3 regions of the Heyndrickxia sp. MSNUG genome follow, and region 1 is predicted to be linked to each of the others. Evidence: riboswitches for the same ligand, from Rfam matches in the RefSeq annotation. Region 1 holds a riboswitch; each other region holds the start of a gene.
The links. A riboswitch is a leader RNA that binds a small molecule or an ion and turns the genes downstream of it on or off. The one in region 1 is predicted to bind S-adenosylmethionine.
Positions count from the first base shown of each region.

Region 1 (4,215 bases):
TGAATGAAATTCAGAAGAAAAATCATATTATGCTATTAGTTACTAATCTGGATTTATGTCTCTCGATTGAAGCAGAAAAGCAAACTTATTATTTGTCGTTCAAAAAGAAGAAGGTTGAATTCAGCAAGGAGCGTGCATTTCCGGCTGCTCAATATGCGAAGCTTTCTGGAAGGGAAGATCTATTAATTCATTTGCTTGATGGACACATAAAGCTGCGTGAAGGAATTAGCATTGGCTATTTTAATCTTGTATGCCCATTTAGGACTTTACTGGTGCTTGAATCAATCTTTTACCTAGCCAGGCCGATGACTCTAAAAGTTTTTATCTGAAAAATTAAAAAATATTTGACCGGCTGCTCTACTGCATGATATTATCACGTTAACTTGCAAGACCATTTTGATGCAAAAATTTATAACTTAATATTCTTATCAAGAGAGGCGGAGGGACTGGCCCAATGAAGCCCGGCAACCGGTTAATAAACACGGTGCTAATTCCATCAGAGTAATGGCTCTGAAAAGATAAGGAGAGACGATATACGACCCTCTTCTTAGGAAGAGGGTTTTTTCGTATCTTCTTTCCTAAAATTAAAAGAATGGAGAGATGGAAATGGCGGAAAAACAGCGGAACTACAAAATTGAAACTTTAGGAGTACATGGAGGGCAATCACCAGATTCGGTTACAGGGGCCAGGGCGTTGCCAATCTATTCTAGCAATGCTTTTCAATTTGAAAATACGGGCCATGCGGCTGATCTTTTTGCACTTAAAGAGTCGGGCTATATCTATTCCCGGATCCATAACCCGACGGTAACGGCTCTCGAGGAAAAAGTTGCCTTGCTTGAGGGTGGCATCGGCGCGCTGGCAGTATCCAGCGGAATGGCAGCAATTACAATGTCAATCTTGAATATTGCTCAGGCTGGGGATGAAATAGTGGCGGCTTCCAATCTCTATGGAGGAACTTATAATCTTTTTGCCGTCACTTTGCCCAAGTATGGGATCAAGGTTCATTTTGTCGATCCTGAAAACACTGAGAATTTCAGAAAAGTGATCACGCCGAAAACAAAGGCTGTTTTTGCTGAGACGATTGGAAACCCAAGTCTGCGGGTTTTAGATATTGCTGAAGTAGCAGACATTGCCCATGAGGCAGGAGTTCCACTGATTATTGACAATACGTTCGCCACTCCTTATTTGTGCCGGCCGATCGAGCATGGAGCAGACATAGTCGTCCACTCAGCTACAAAATGGCTTTTGGGAAATGGAACAGTTCTCGGCGGCATCATCGTTGACGGCGGAAATTTTGACTGGAAATCTGCTAAATTCCCTGGATTTAATGAGCCAGATTCTAGCTATCATCACTTGGTCTACAGCGAAGCAATCGGTGCTGCCGCTTTTATTGTAAAAGCACGGGTGCAGCTCCTTCGAGACCTGGGGCCATCAATCAGCCCCCAGAGTGCTTTCCAATTCAATCTCGGAATTGAAACTTTGCATGTCAGGATGAAAGAACATGTGGCGAATACTTTAAGGGTCGTTGAATTCCTTGAGTCACATCCAGCCGTCACCTGGGTTGCTTATCCGGGCCATGAAGACCATCCAGATAAAAAGCTTGCTGATCAATATCTTCCAAAGGGTGCAGGAGCAGTTGTCGTTTTTGGCATCGAAGGAGGAAGGGACGCTGGAGCCAAGCTGATCAATTCAGTCAAATTATGGTCGCATGTTGCCAACGTGGGAGATGCGAAAAGCCTGATTATCCATCCGGCAAGCACAACACATCAACAGCTTGATGCCGAAGGACTTAAGGCAGCCGGCGTACCCGAGGACCTGATCAGACTCTCGGTCGGCATTGAAAACATTGACGATATCTTAGAAGATTTGGAGCAGGCGATCGAAAAAGCGACTGGTGTTCCATCTGCTGCAGCAAAAGTATAAAACGTATTTTCCAGTACATTCCATTTGATATTTGAGAATAATTTTATTGACACCCTTTTTTATTCCGTGATAAAATCACACTCGTAACTTAAAACCGATTGAAAAATGAATAGCGTGCTCTTATCAAGAGAGGTGGAGGGAAGTGCCCTATGAAACCCGGCAACCGTCAATAAGCTTGCTTATTGAAATGGTGCCAATTCACTCAAAGCGTTTTGCTTTGATAGATGAGAGAAAGGATACAGCCTACAATTATGCCTTTCTGCTCATTAGCAGAAAGGCTTTTATTATTTTACGAACATAATTGGTCTGTAGACCCTGTGAGTTGTTTGAATTAATTTACTCAGGGAATGGGAAACTAGACTGATAAAGTTGGACAATTTAACGGTTTTAAAAAAAGATATTCGGTTGTAAAGAGGGTGAGTCGATTGATCACAATAAAAAAGGCGAAAAAGATTTATGCTTCGAAAAAGGGAGAAGTAAAAGCCGTTGATGATGTAAATCTTGAAGTCAAAGAAGGTGAGATTTACGGGATCATCGGATATAGCGGGGCCGGTAAAAGCACATTGATCCGCATGTTGAATGGTCTTGAAATCCCTACATCAGGTTCGGTGGTCGTGGCCGGCAGGGAAGTATCCAGTATTAAAGGGGCTCAACTCAGAAAAGCTCGCCAGGAAATAAGCATGATTTTTCAGCATTTCAACTTGCTCTGGTCAAGGACAGTGGCGGAAAATATTGCTTTCCCGCTCGAAATTGCCGGTGTTTCCAAATCGGAAAGAGACAAACGGGTTAAAGAGCTCATTTCACTGGTTGGCCTTGACGGCAGGGGAGATGCTTATCCATCCCAGCTTAGCGGCGGACAAAAACAACGGGTCGGAATTGCAAGGGCTCTCGCAAATAATCCAAAGGTGCTGTTAGGAGATGAAGCAACTTCTGCATTGGACCCGGAAACAACAGATCAAATCCTGGATTTGCTTGTTGATATCAATAAAAGGCTGGGACTTACGATTGTCCTGATCACACACGAAATGCATGTAATCCGGAAAATATGTCACAGAGTAGCGGTAATGGAAGGCGGAAAAATAGTCGAAACAGGCCCGGTGCTTGAAGTGTTTAAAAATCCGCAGCAGCCGATCACGAAAAGATTCGTCCAGCAGGTAACGGAACCGGAAGAGACAAAGGAAACAGTTGACCATTTGCTATCACTCTATCCACATGGCCGTGTTGTCCAATTGACGTTTGTCGGTGAGGGAGCTGAACAGCCGCTTATCACTAACCTCGTTCGTGAGTTCCCGATCATGGTCAATATCTTGCAAGGGAAAATATCGCAGACGCAAAATGGTTCATACGGAACTCTGTTTATCCATTTAGATGGTGAAGAAAGCGATTTGCAGCGTGCCATCGAATTTATCGGAAAGCAGGAAGTTGGCGTGGAGGTGGTTTCGAATGGCTGAAAATTTCTTTCCTAACGTGAATTGGGACCGAATGTGGGAGGCCACTGGAGAAACACTTTATATGAGTGCCATCTCTGTCGCTGCCACATTCATTCTGGGAGCAATCCTTGGTTTACTGCTGTTTCTCACATCGAAGGGGAATATCTGGGAGAACAAACCAGTTAATGTAGTCTTAAGCGCCTTCGTTAATATTTTCCGATCAATTCCATTTATCATCTTAATCGTATTGCTGATCCCTTTTACAAAATTCATCTTGAATACCATGATTGGAGAAAATGCCGCATTGCCGGCATTGATCATCGGATCTGCTCCTTTCTATGCAAGGATGGTTGAAATCGGCTTGCGCGAGATTGATAAAGGGGTAATCGAGGCAGCAAAATCGATGGGAGCAAAGACGACAACAATCATTTGGAAAGTTCTCCTCCCTGAATCAATGCCCGCGCTAGTTTCCGGTATTACAGTAACTGCGATAGCGTTAGTCAGCTACACAGCGATGGCAGGGGTAATCGGAGCGGGAGGATTAGGAAACCTGGCTTATATGGAAGGTTTCCAGCGAAGCAGAAATGATGTCACTTTGATGGCAACGATTATTATTTTAGTCATTGTATTTTTGATTCAATTCATTGGTGATATCGTCACAAGAAAATTAGACAAAAGATAAGGGGAGAAAAACACATGAAAAAATGGCTTATTGTATTCATAACACTAGCACTATCTATTACGTTGGCTGCTTGCGGTACTTCCGATGACAAAACAGAAGGCGGCAAGGAAGAAAGCAAAAAGATTGTTGTCGGCGCATCAAATGTGCCTCACGCAGAAATCCTTGAAGAAGCAAAACCGC
Region 1 is NZ_CP150978.1:4,118,543-4,122,757, reverse strand. It holds gene AABM38_RS20880 (hypothetical protein) at 1-329, shown strand, start outside; SAM riboswitch class I at 423-525, shown strand; gene AABM38_RS20875 (O-acetylhomoserine aminocarboxypropyltransferase/cysteine synthase family protein) at 607-1,923, shown strand; SAM riboswitch class I at 2,041-2,154, shown strand; gene AABM38_RS20870 (methionine ABC transporter ATP-binding protein) at 2,349-3,374, shown strand; gene AABM38_RS20865 (methionine ABC transporter permease) at 3,367-4,035, shown strand; gene AABM38_RS20860 (MetQ/NlpA family ABC transporter substrate-binding protein) at 4,050-4,215, shown strand, end outside.

Region 2 (4,215 bases), 1.5 Mb from region 1:
GACTGATGTATCAAATCGCTGATAGCCGTAGGTCATCGCCAGATCGCCGAGTCCGCCGCCGCCAACTGTTCCGGCCATCGCGGAAAAATCGATCAGCCCGACTGTGATGAATGTGATGCCAAGGATCAATGGACCAAGCGCTTCAGGAATCAATACGCCAAAGATGATCTGGCGGGGACTTGCGCCCATCGCTTTTGCCGCTTCGATTATTCCAGGGTCAATCGATACAAGATTGTTCTCAACCACCCTCGCAATCCCGAACGACGCTGCAATCGTCATCGGAAAAATCGCTGCCCATGTACCAATCGTGGTACCCACAACCAATCGGGTCAGCGGTCCAATCGCCACCAGGAAAATGATGAATGGAATCGGTCTGACGATATTGATTAAAACGTTCAGCGTCCGGAACACCCATTTGTTTTCAAGGATGTTGCCGCTCCTTGTCACGAACAGCAGCAGCCCGAGATTAATCCCGATAATCGCTGAAAAAATCAGTGTGAATATAACCATTGTTACGGTTTCCCCGGTTGCCTCGACAATCCGGGGCCAAAATGTAATCCAATCAACCTTCATGCTGTGTAACCTCCTTAACTTCAACATGCTCCTTCAGCTCTTCTAGCACTCTATCAACTTCTGAATTTTCACCCTGTAATTCAACGATCAGATTTCCAAACAGCACTCCCTGAAGCTCGCTGATATTGCCATTAAGTATATTGACATGCACATCGTATTTTTTGGCGATATCTGAAAGGATCGGTTTGTTCGTGCTTTCCCCTTTAAAAATCAACCTGTATAGCCGGCTTTGTTTTTCTGAAAGAGTTGTATGTAAACGAGCGGACAAGTTATCGTTCAATACTGAGCTGATAAAATTCTGTGTTGTACTTGTCTGCGGGGTGGTGAACAGGTCGAACACCGTCCCCTCTTCAATGACACTGCCATTTTCCATCACGGCAACGCGATCACAAATTTTCCGGATGACTTGCATTTCATGGGTAATCAGCAAAATCGTCACATTGTATTCGGCATTGACCTTCTTCAGCAGATTGAGGATTTCACCTGTTGTTTCTGGGTCGAGTGCTGATGTGGCTTCATCGCAAATCAGGATATCTGGGGAAGTCGCCAGCGCCCTCGCGATTCCAACGCGCTGCTTTTGTCCGCCTGAAAGCTGTTCTGGATAGTGGTTTGCTTTATCTGCCAGGCCGACGAACTTTAGCAGATCATTTACCTTTTGTTTGATTTCGTCCTTCGACGCGCCTGCAAGCTTTAAGGGATAAGCGACGTTGCCAAACACGGTCCTTGAATTGAACAGGTTGAAGTTTTGAAAAATCATTCCGATCTGCTGTCTTTGTTTCCGCAGTTCTTTTTGCGAAAGTGAACTGATTTCCCGCCCGTTTACAATTACTTTTCCTTCAGTTGGCCGTTCAAGCAGATTGACCAGCCGCAGCAGTGTGCTTTTACCGGCACCGCTAAAACCAATGACTCCGAAGATTTCTCCTTTGTTCACTGATAGCGAAACATCATTGACCGCTGAGATTTCGCGATCCTTTGATTTGAATTTTTTACTGACTTTTTCGAATGTAATCATCTTTACACTTCCTTTCCTCACTTTACTCATTGGATTACTCGGTTATAAAATCAAATCTCTCCTCAGCTCCTGTCTCCTTTTTGAAAACAAAAAACCCTCTTCCTATCCATGTAAAAACACAGACAAGAAGAGGGTATATATGTACCCGCTTGCTTCTCATCTGCCAGGCTGATTGTAAATCAGTCTGATGGAATTGGCACGGTGTCTGCTAAACGCAGATCCGCTGCCGAGGTTTCACAGGGCCAGTCCCTCCACCTCTCTGGATAAGAAAACGAAACTTTATATTTGGTTTTTTAATATGTTCCTCATTTTAGGGCAATAAAAAAATTGTGTCAACGATAAAATTTTCATTTTTTTCGGCAGATTGGTAAAAAGCTATATTTTTCAAGGCTTTTACCTATGATAAAAAATTTCGTTTCACTAAAAATCCTAAATGATAAAAGTGCTCATTTTCAAAGGTTGTTAATTTTGGCCGAAAAAAAACCCACGCCGACTCGCGTAGGATTTTTTGATTAACCTTGGGTTACAGCCGTGCACTCACAGTGCGAACTGGCACCTCTTTTTCACTGCTAACCGCAGGCTTTTTTGACCAGTAAGTCGCTAGGATTGGTCCGGAAATATTGTGCCATGCAGCAGCAAGGACGCTTGGAAGGGCTGCGAGCGGACCGAAATGTGCAGTCGCCAGCGCAACGCCTAACCCGGAGTTTTGCATGCCCACTTCAATCGAAATCGCTCTTCTGTTCACTTCATCTAGCCCAGCCATTTTTGCAGCAAAGTAGCCTAGCAGAAGACCGAATCCGTTGTGGAGCATTACGGCTGTAAAAATAAGGAACCCGGATGCGGCAATGGTAGCTGCATTGCCTGAAACTACCGCGCTAACAATTGTGATGATAGCTGCCACAGAAATAAGCGGTAAAACGGTTAAGCTTTTTTCAACTGCCACAGGGAAAAATTTCTTAATAGCTAAACCTAAAATAATTGGAAGAATGATGACTTGAACAATTGACTTAAACATGGCAACAGGATCAACCGGCATCCACTGGCCTGCAAGCAAAAGCAGAAGCAATGGTGTCATGATCGGTGCCAATAGTGTCGATACTGAAGTCATGGCGATCGATAATGGTACATTTCCTTTTGCAAGGTACACCATAACGTTAGAAGCTGTTCCGCCTGGTACACAGCCAAGCAAAACCAGGCCAGCAGCTAATTCAGCTGGCAAATTCATTAGTTTCGCAATGAGAAAAGCAACAGTTGGCATGATAATAAATTGGGCGCACACGCCAATCAACACTGGGATGGGTTTGGTAAAGACAATTTTAAAATCAACTGCCTTCAACGTAAGCCCCATTCCAAACATGACAACGCCAAGCAAGATGGTAATATATCCTCCCAATCCTAAAAATGGCTCTGGCACCAAAAAGGCAATAACAGATGTTAAGATCACCCATACAGCAAAATATTTTCCGGCTATGGTACTGACTGCTTCGATCACTTTCATTTCATCACACTCTTTCTTTTGGCTTTAGAATTTTATTTGGATTAAAGAGATTAAGTGGATCAAGAGCTTGTTTGATTTTTTCCATAACGAGCAGTGCGTCACCATGCTCTTTTTGCTGATACTTTTGTTTGCCGATTCCGACTCCATGCTCTCCAGTGCATGTCCCCCCACGCTCCAGGGCGTATAGGACAATTTCTTCATTTAGCTGCTCAGCACGATCAATCTCTTCTTGATCATTCATATTGATCATCAAGAGTACGTGATAGTTTCCATCTCCTACATGCCCGACGATTCCACCGGTAAGGCCAAGGGAATCAACCGCTTCTCTTGCGTGACGAATGGCACCAGACAGCTCTGAAATAGGAAGGCAGACATCCGTCACCATCATTTTTTTTCCAGGATAGCCGTGAATATAGGCATAGGCTAGATTGTGCCTGGCCTCCCATAACCGGTTCCTCGCAGCATTGTCTGTTTCAAATTCAATATCGAGGCAATGATGGTCTGCAACAATTTCTTTTGTGAACTCTACATCCTGCTTGAGGCCTGCTTCATTCCCATGAAACTCCAAAAAAAGAGTAGGGCCTTCTTTATAGTTTGTGTCACTAAAATGGTTCACCTGTTTCATTGAAGGTTTATCGACGAGTTCCACCCTGGCAATTGGAATACCTGCCTGCAGAATGGAGACTACAGCCTCAACCGCATCATCCAATGCCGGAAATGATGCTCTTGCTGCCATTACATGCTCTGGAATTCCGTAAACTTTTAACGTCAATTCGGTAAAGCAGCCCAGCGTTCCCTCCGAGCCTACGAATAGACCGTTAAGGTGGTATCCGGATGACGATTTAGCGGCCAAATTGCCAGTATGTATGATCGACCCATCAGCAAGAACCACTTCAAGATCACGTACCTGGTCACGCATAACTCCATATTTTACCGATGTCGTTCCACTGGCATTTGTGGCCGCCATTCCGCCAAGAGTGGCATCTGCTCCAGGGTCCACTGAGAAAAACAAACCATACTTTTTCAGTTCTTTGTTCAGCTGGGAACGGGTTACGCCAGGCTGGACTTTTACGAGAAAATCATTTTCACGTACCTCAAGAATTTTATTCATTAATGAAAAATCGATCGTAAT
Region 2 is NZ_CP150978.1:771,816-776,030, reverse strand. It holds gene AABM38_RS03835 (methionine ABC transporter permease) at 1-573, opposite strand, end outside; gene AABM38_RS03830 (methionine ABC transporter ATP-binding protein) at 563-1,585, opposite strand; SAM riboswitch class I at 1,739-1,855, opposite strand; gene AABM38_RS03825 (bile acid:sodium symporter family protein) at 2,109-3,083, opposite strand; gene AABM38_RS03820 (FAD-binding oxidoreductase) at 3,088-4,215, opposite strand, start outside.
Region 2: it holds a riboswitch for S-adenosylmethionine, as region 1 does, so the genes downstream of both, AABM38_RS03830 (methionine ABC transporter ATP-binding protein) here and AABM38_RS20870 (methionine ABC transporter ATP-binding protein) in region 1, are expected to answer to the same signal.

Region 3 (4,215 bases), 1.7 Mb from region 1:
CAGACGGCCTTATACCCCGGTTACCGCCAATTGTACCCAAAACATACGCTTTTTTGTCCGCTGCCTGGCGGGCGAGCTTGACAGCTGCACTGTTGATTTCTTTAACTTGATCCTCGAGTCCATATCTTTCAAGTTTTATATAATTTGCTGCGTACGTATTTGTCTGAATCAGATTTGCACCTGCATCCATGTAAGCCTTATGGATTCGCATAATGTCTTCGGGATGAGAAACATTCAATTCTTCAATACAGGTACCTGCACCGTAAGAATAGAGAAGGGTGCCAATTGCTCCATCCGCTATTAAAATTTCATTTTCCAATATTTTCAGGAAACTCATCGGATTCCCTCCTTGTAAGCTGAGTGTTTATTTGCTGATAATAAAGCCTGCTCGAAGTCCTTGATCAAGTCATCCACATTTTCAAGTCCAACCGATAACCGCAGCAGGCCGTCGCTGATTCCTCGTTTTTTCCGTTCGTCCTCCGGCATGGCTGCATGAGACATTTTTGCGGGGTAGGAGATGATCGATTCCACTGCTCCAAGGCTGACCGCAAATACTGGCAGGTTTAAATTTTCTATGAACCTTTTTAATTTCTCCGCGTTTTCAAGCTCTAAAGAGAGCACTGCACCTGGGCCTTCAGCCTGACCGCGTTGTACATGATACTGCGGATGCTCAGATAGACCAGGATAATAGACGTTTTTGATAGAAGGTTCATTCTTCAGGAAATGAGCGATCTTAACCGCACTGTCTTGTGACTGGTTCATCCTTACTGATAATGTTTTGATGCCTCTCATTACCAGCCAGGCATCCTGGACTCCGAGGATTGCTCCAAACGAGTTTTGCAGGGAATAAAGCTTATGTCCGAGATCTTCATTTTTAACAACAGCAAGACCGGCCACGGTATCACTGTGTCCTGATAAAAATTTCGTCGCGCTGTGGAGGACAAGGTCCGCTCCAAGCTCCAATGGTCTTTGTAAATAGGGAGTCATGAAGGTATTGTCGACAAACGTATATGCTCCATGCAACTTAGCTAACTTGCTAATTCCCTGAATGTCAGTTACCTTCAGCAAAGGATTAGAAGGAGTTTCTACATATAGTAATCTAGTATTTGGCTTGATCGCCTTTTTGACTGCATCAAGATCTGTCATATCGACAAAAGTATGTTCAATGCCAAAACGATTGAGTACCTGTGTCACCATCCGATAAGATCCGCCATATACATCCTCCGTCACGACAATATGGTCGCCCTTTGAGAATAGAAGAAAGGCCGTCGATATGGCTGCCATACCAGAAGAAAAGGCAAAGCCTCGAGTTCCGCCTTCGAGTTCGGCAATGATTTCTTCAAGTGCTTCCCTGGTGGGATTTAGACTCCTGCTGTAATCGTACTTTCCGAAATGGTCTACAGAATGCTGGTGAAAGGTGGAGGCATGCTGGATCGGCACGCTGACTCCTCCGGTAACTGGGTCTACTTTATGCTTATTATGAAGGAGTCTTGTCTCAAAGGTGTAACAGTCGGTCATACTTTTGCCTCCAGTTCAGCTCTTTTAAAAGCATTTTCTAAATCAGCCAGTAAATCATCAGCATTCTCAATCCCCACCGAGAAGCGAAGCAGACGATCGCAAACTCCAATTTTTTCACGGATATCAGCTGGGATGTCTGCATGTGTCTGTGTAGCCGGGTAGGTGATAAAGCTTTCAACACCTCCAAGACTTTCTGCAAAGGTGATGGTTGATAAGCTCTGTAAAAACGGATTAACCATTGAAGGGGATTTCACTCTGAAAGAAATCATCCCGCCTCTGCCAGGGTAAAGGACATCAGTGACGGCATCATGTTCTTTTAAATAATCCACCAGTTGAATTGCATTTCGTTCATGACGCTCCATCCTTAATGACAAAGTCTTCATCCCGCGGATCAGCAGCCAGGAATCAAAGGGACTGAGCACAGCGCCGCCTCCATTATGATGAAGGAAAAGAGAATCACATAATTCCTGGCCTTTAGCAACGATCAATCCTGCCAATACATCATTGTGACCTCCCAGATATTTAGTGGCACTATGGATAACGATATCCGCTCCCAGGGTAATCGGTTTTTGTAAGAGGGGAGTATAGAATGTGTTATCGACTATCAATAACAGTCCATTTGCTTTTGCGATGTCTGCGATTGCCTTAATGTCAGCCTGCTCCATCAGAGGATTTGTCGGTGTCTCAACAAATAGAGCCTTCGTTTTTGGATTGATGGCTGAGGCGACTTCTTCCAAATCCGCCATATCGGCATATGTACAATTTAATCCCCACTTTTTGAAACCTTGCTCCAGAAGTCTATAGGTTCCGCCATATAAATCCTTGGATACGACCCACTCATCACCATTCTGAAAGAGGGAAAGAATCGTCCAGATAGCAGCCATGCCTGAACTGCAGGCAAATCCGCGGTCACCTTCTTCAAGGTCTGCGATTGCTTTTTCAAGAATTTCCCGAGTAGGGTTTCCTGTTCGGACATAGTCATATCCGCTTGACTGGCCAATTCCTTCATGTCTATACGCAGTCGTTAAATAAATCGGGGGATTTACTGCACCTGTAGCAGTTTCACTTCTATTGCCAATTTGAGCTAATTTTGTCTCAATTTTCACCATTCATCTCACTCCTGATGTTGTTATTCTTTTAGATAAAATAAAAAAGCCTTCTATAAGAAGAAGACTTTGATAAATACGAGCCATTCTCCTTATCTGCCAAGTTATAAAAACTTGCTGGAATTAGCACCTTTTCAACAAATAGTTGATGGTTGCTGAAGCTTCATAGGGCCAGAACCCTCTGCTTCTCTCGATAAGAAATAAATTTATTTAATTGTGAAATTTCTCTAAATATTACAACTTATATTACCTGATGTCAATATTTAATTAAAGCGTTAAAGCGAAGGAGTGCAATAACGGTTTTCCCATTTATTAAGATTCTGTAAAGGGAGGAGGGGGAATCCGCGAAAACTGGAATTACTAAGTAATAATAAATTGATCGTCGGGTGTAAATACCTGCAAGTATCGTGGACTAGTAAACTTTAAGTGCTTTTTCTGATTTTATGATAAAAAAAAGGTTATTTACACTCTGAAAATTCATATTGGATCCAAACTGGTAACAAACAAGAGCCATTGGTTCCCTGAAAATGCTGATAAGAAGAAAACTGGTGCTCAATAAGAGTGATTGGTGAACTGAAAATGGTAATAGGATGAAAACTGGTCAAAATTTTTATGTATCGGCTGGAAAAAATCGCGGAAAATTTCCAGTTTACGGGATTTCGACAAATTTTAGCGAAAACTACAGATTTTTAACGCTTGTTTGGATTCACTCAAGAGTATTTTATCTCTGTAGAAGGCTTCAATAAGAAAATTACATGCCCTTTTGGCTGCATTAAAAGCGATTGGTGACATGAAAGTACTAACACGATGAAAAAATAGGTAACCAATAAAGAATATTGATAGGAAGTAAGTGCTCCTAAGATAAAAAAGGTTGCCCAAAAGAGAAATTACTGCCCGAACGAGTCATCCATCAAATACTAGTAAAATAAAAAGACTGACTCAAAGAAGTTTTTCAACTTTTTGAGTCAGTCTCTTAAAATGAAACTCTATTAATTTACACCAACAGCATCAAATGCTTTCTTAACTGATGTTACTTCAGCAGAAGAGGCACCATACAGATCTGTTGCAGCCTGTACAAGTCCTGCTCTTGCCTGGCTGAAGTTGGTTGAAGATGTGAAGTATACTGTGTTAGCACGGTAGAAAATTGCACCTAGCTTGTCCGTACCTACTCCAGACACTGTCACACCATAATGTGTTCCACCTTGACTTAGAAGATAAGCAGCCTTGTTGATGATTCCGCTGTTTGTATGAACTCCGCCATTATCGGATGTACCAGTATAACGCTTAGAATAGTGGTCAGGATCACCATATTTAGTTGGGTCGCTCATTGAACGAAGAGCATCGCCAGCTGTATTTGGTGTATAGATGTCTTCACCAATCTCAAAGTCTGGATTGTTATTTGTATGGAATTCAAGGATTGTACCAAAGATATCTGAAATTGATTCATTTAATGCGCCTGATTCGTTTTGGTAAACGAGATCAGAACTGAAATCTGTTACAGCGTGTGTCAATTCATGTGCTACGACATCAAGTCCGCCTGAAAGCGGTACGAAAGTGGTTCCATCTCCATCACCATAAACCATTTGAGCGC
Region 3 is NZ_CP150978.1:2,443,095-2,447,309, forward strand. It holds gene AABM38_RS12155 (bifunctional homocysteine S-methyltransferase/methylenetetrahydrofolate reductase) at 1-337, opposite strand, end outside; gene metC (cystathionine beta-lyase) at 334-1,518, opposite strand; gene AABM38_RS12165 (methionine biosynthesis PLP-dependent protein) at 1,515-2,627, opposite strand; SAM riboswitch class I at 2,714-2,824, opposite strand; gene AABM38_RS12170 (M4 family metallopeptidase) at 3,614-4,215, opposite strand, start outside.
Region 3: it holds a riboswitch for S-adenosylmethionine, as region 1 does, so the genes downstream of both, AABM38_RS12165 (methionine biosynthesis PLP-dependent protein) here and AABM38_RS20870 (methionine ABC transporter ATP-binding protein) in region 1, are expected to answer to the same signal.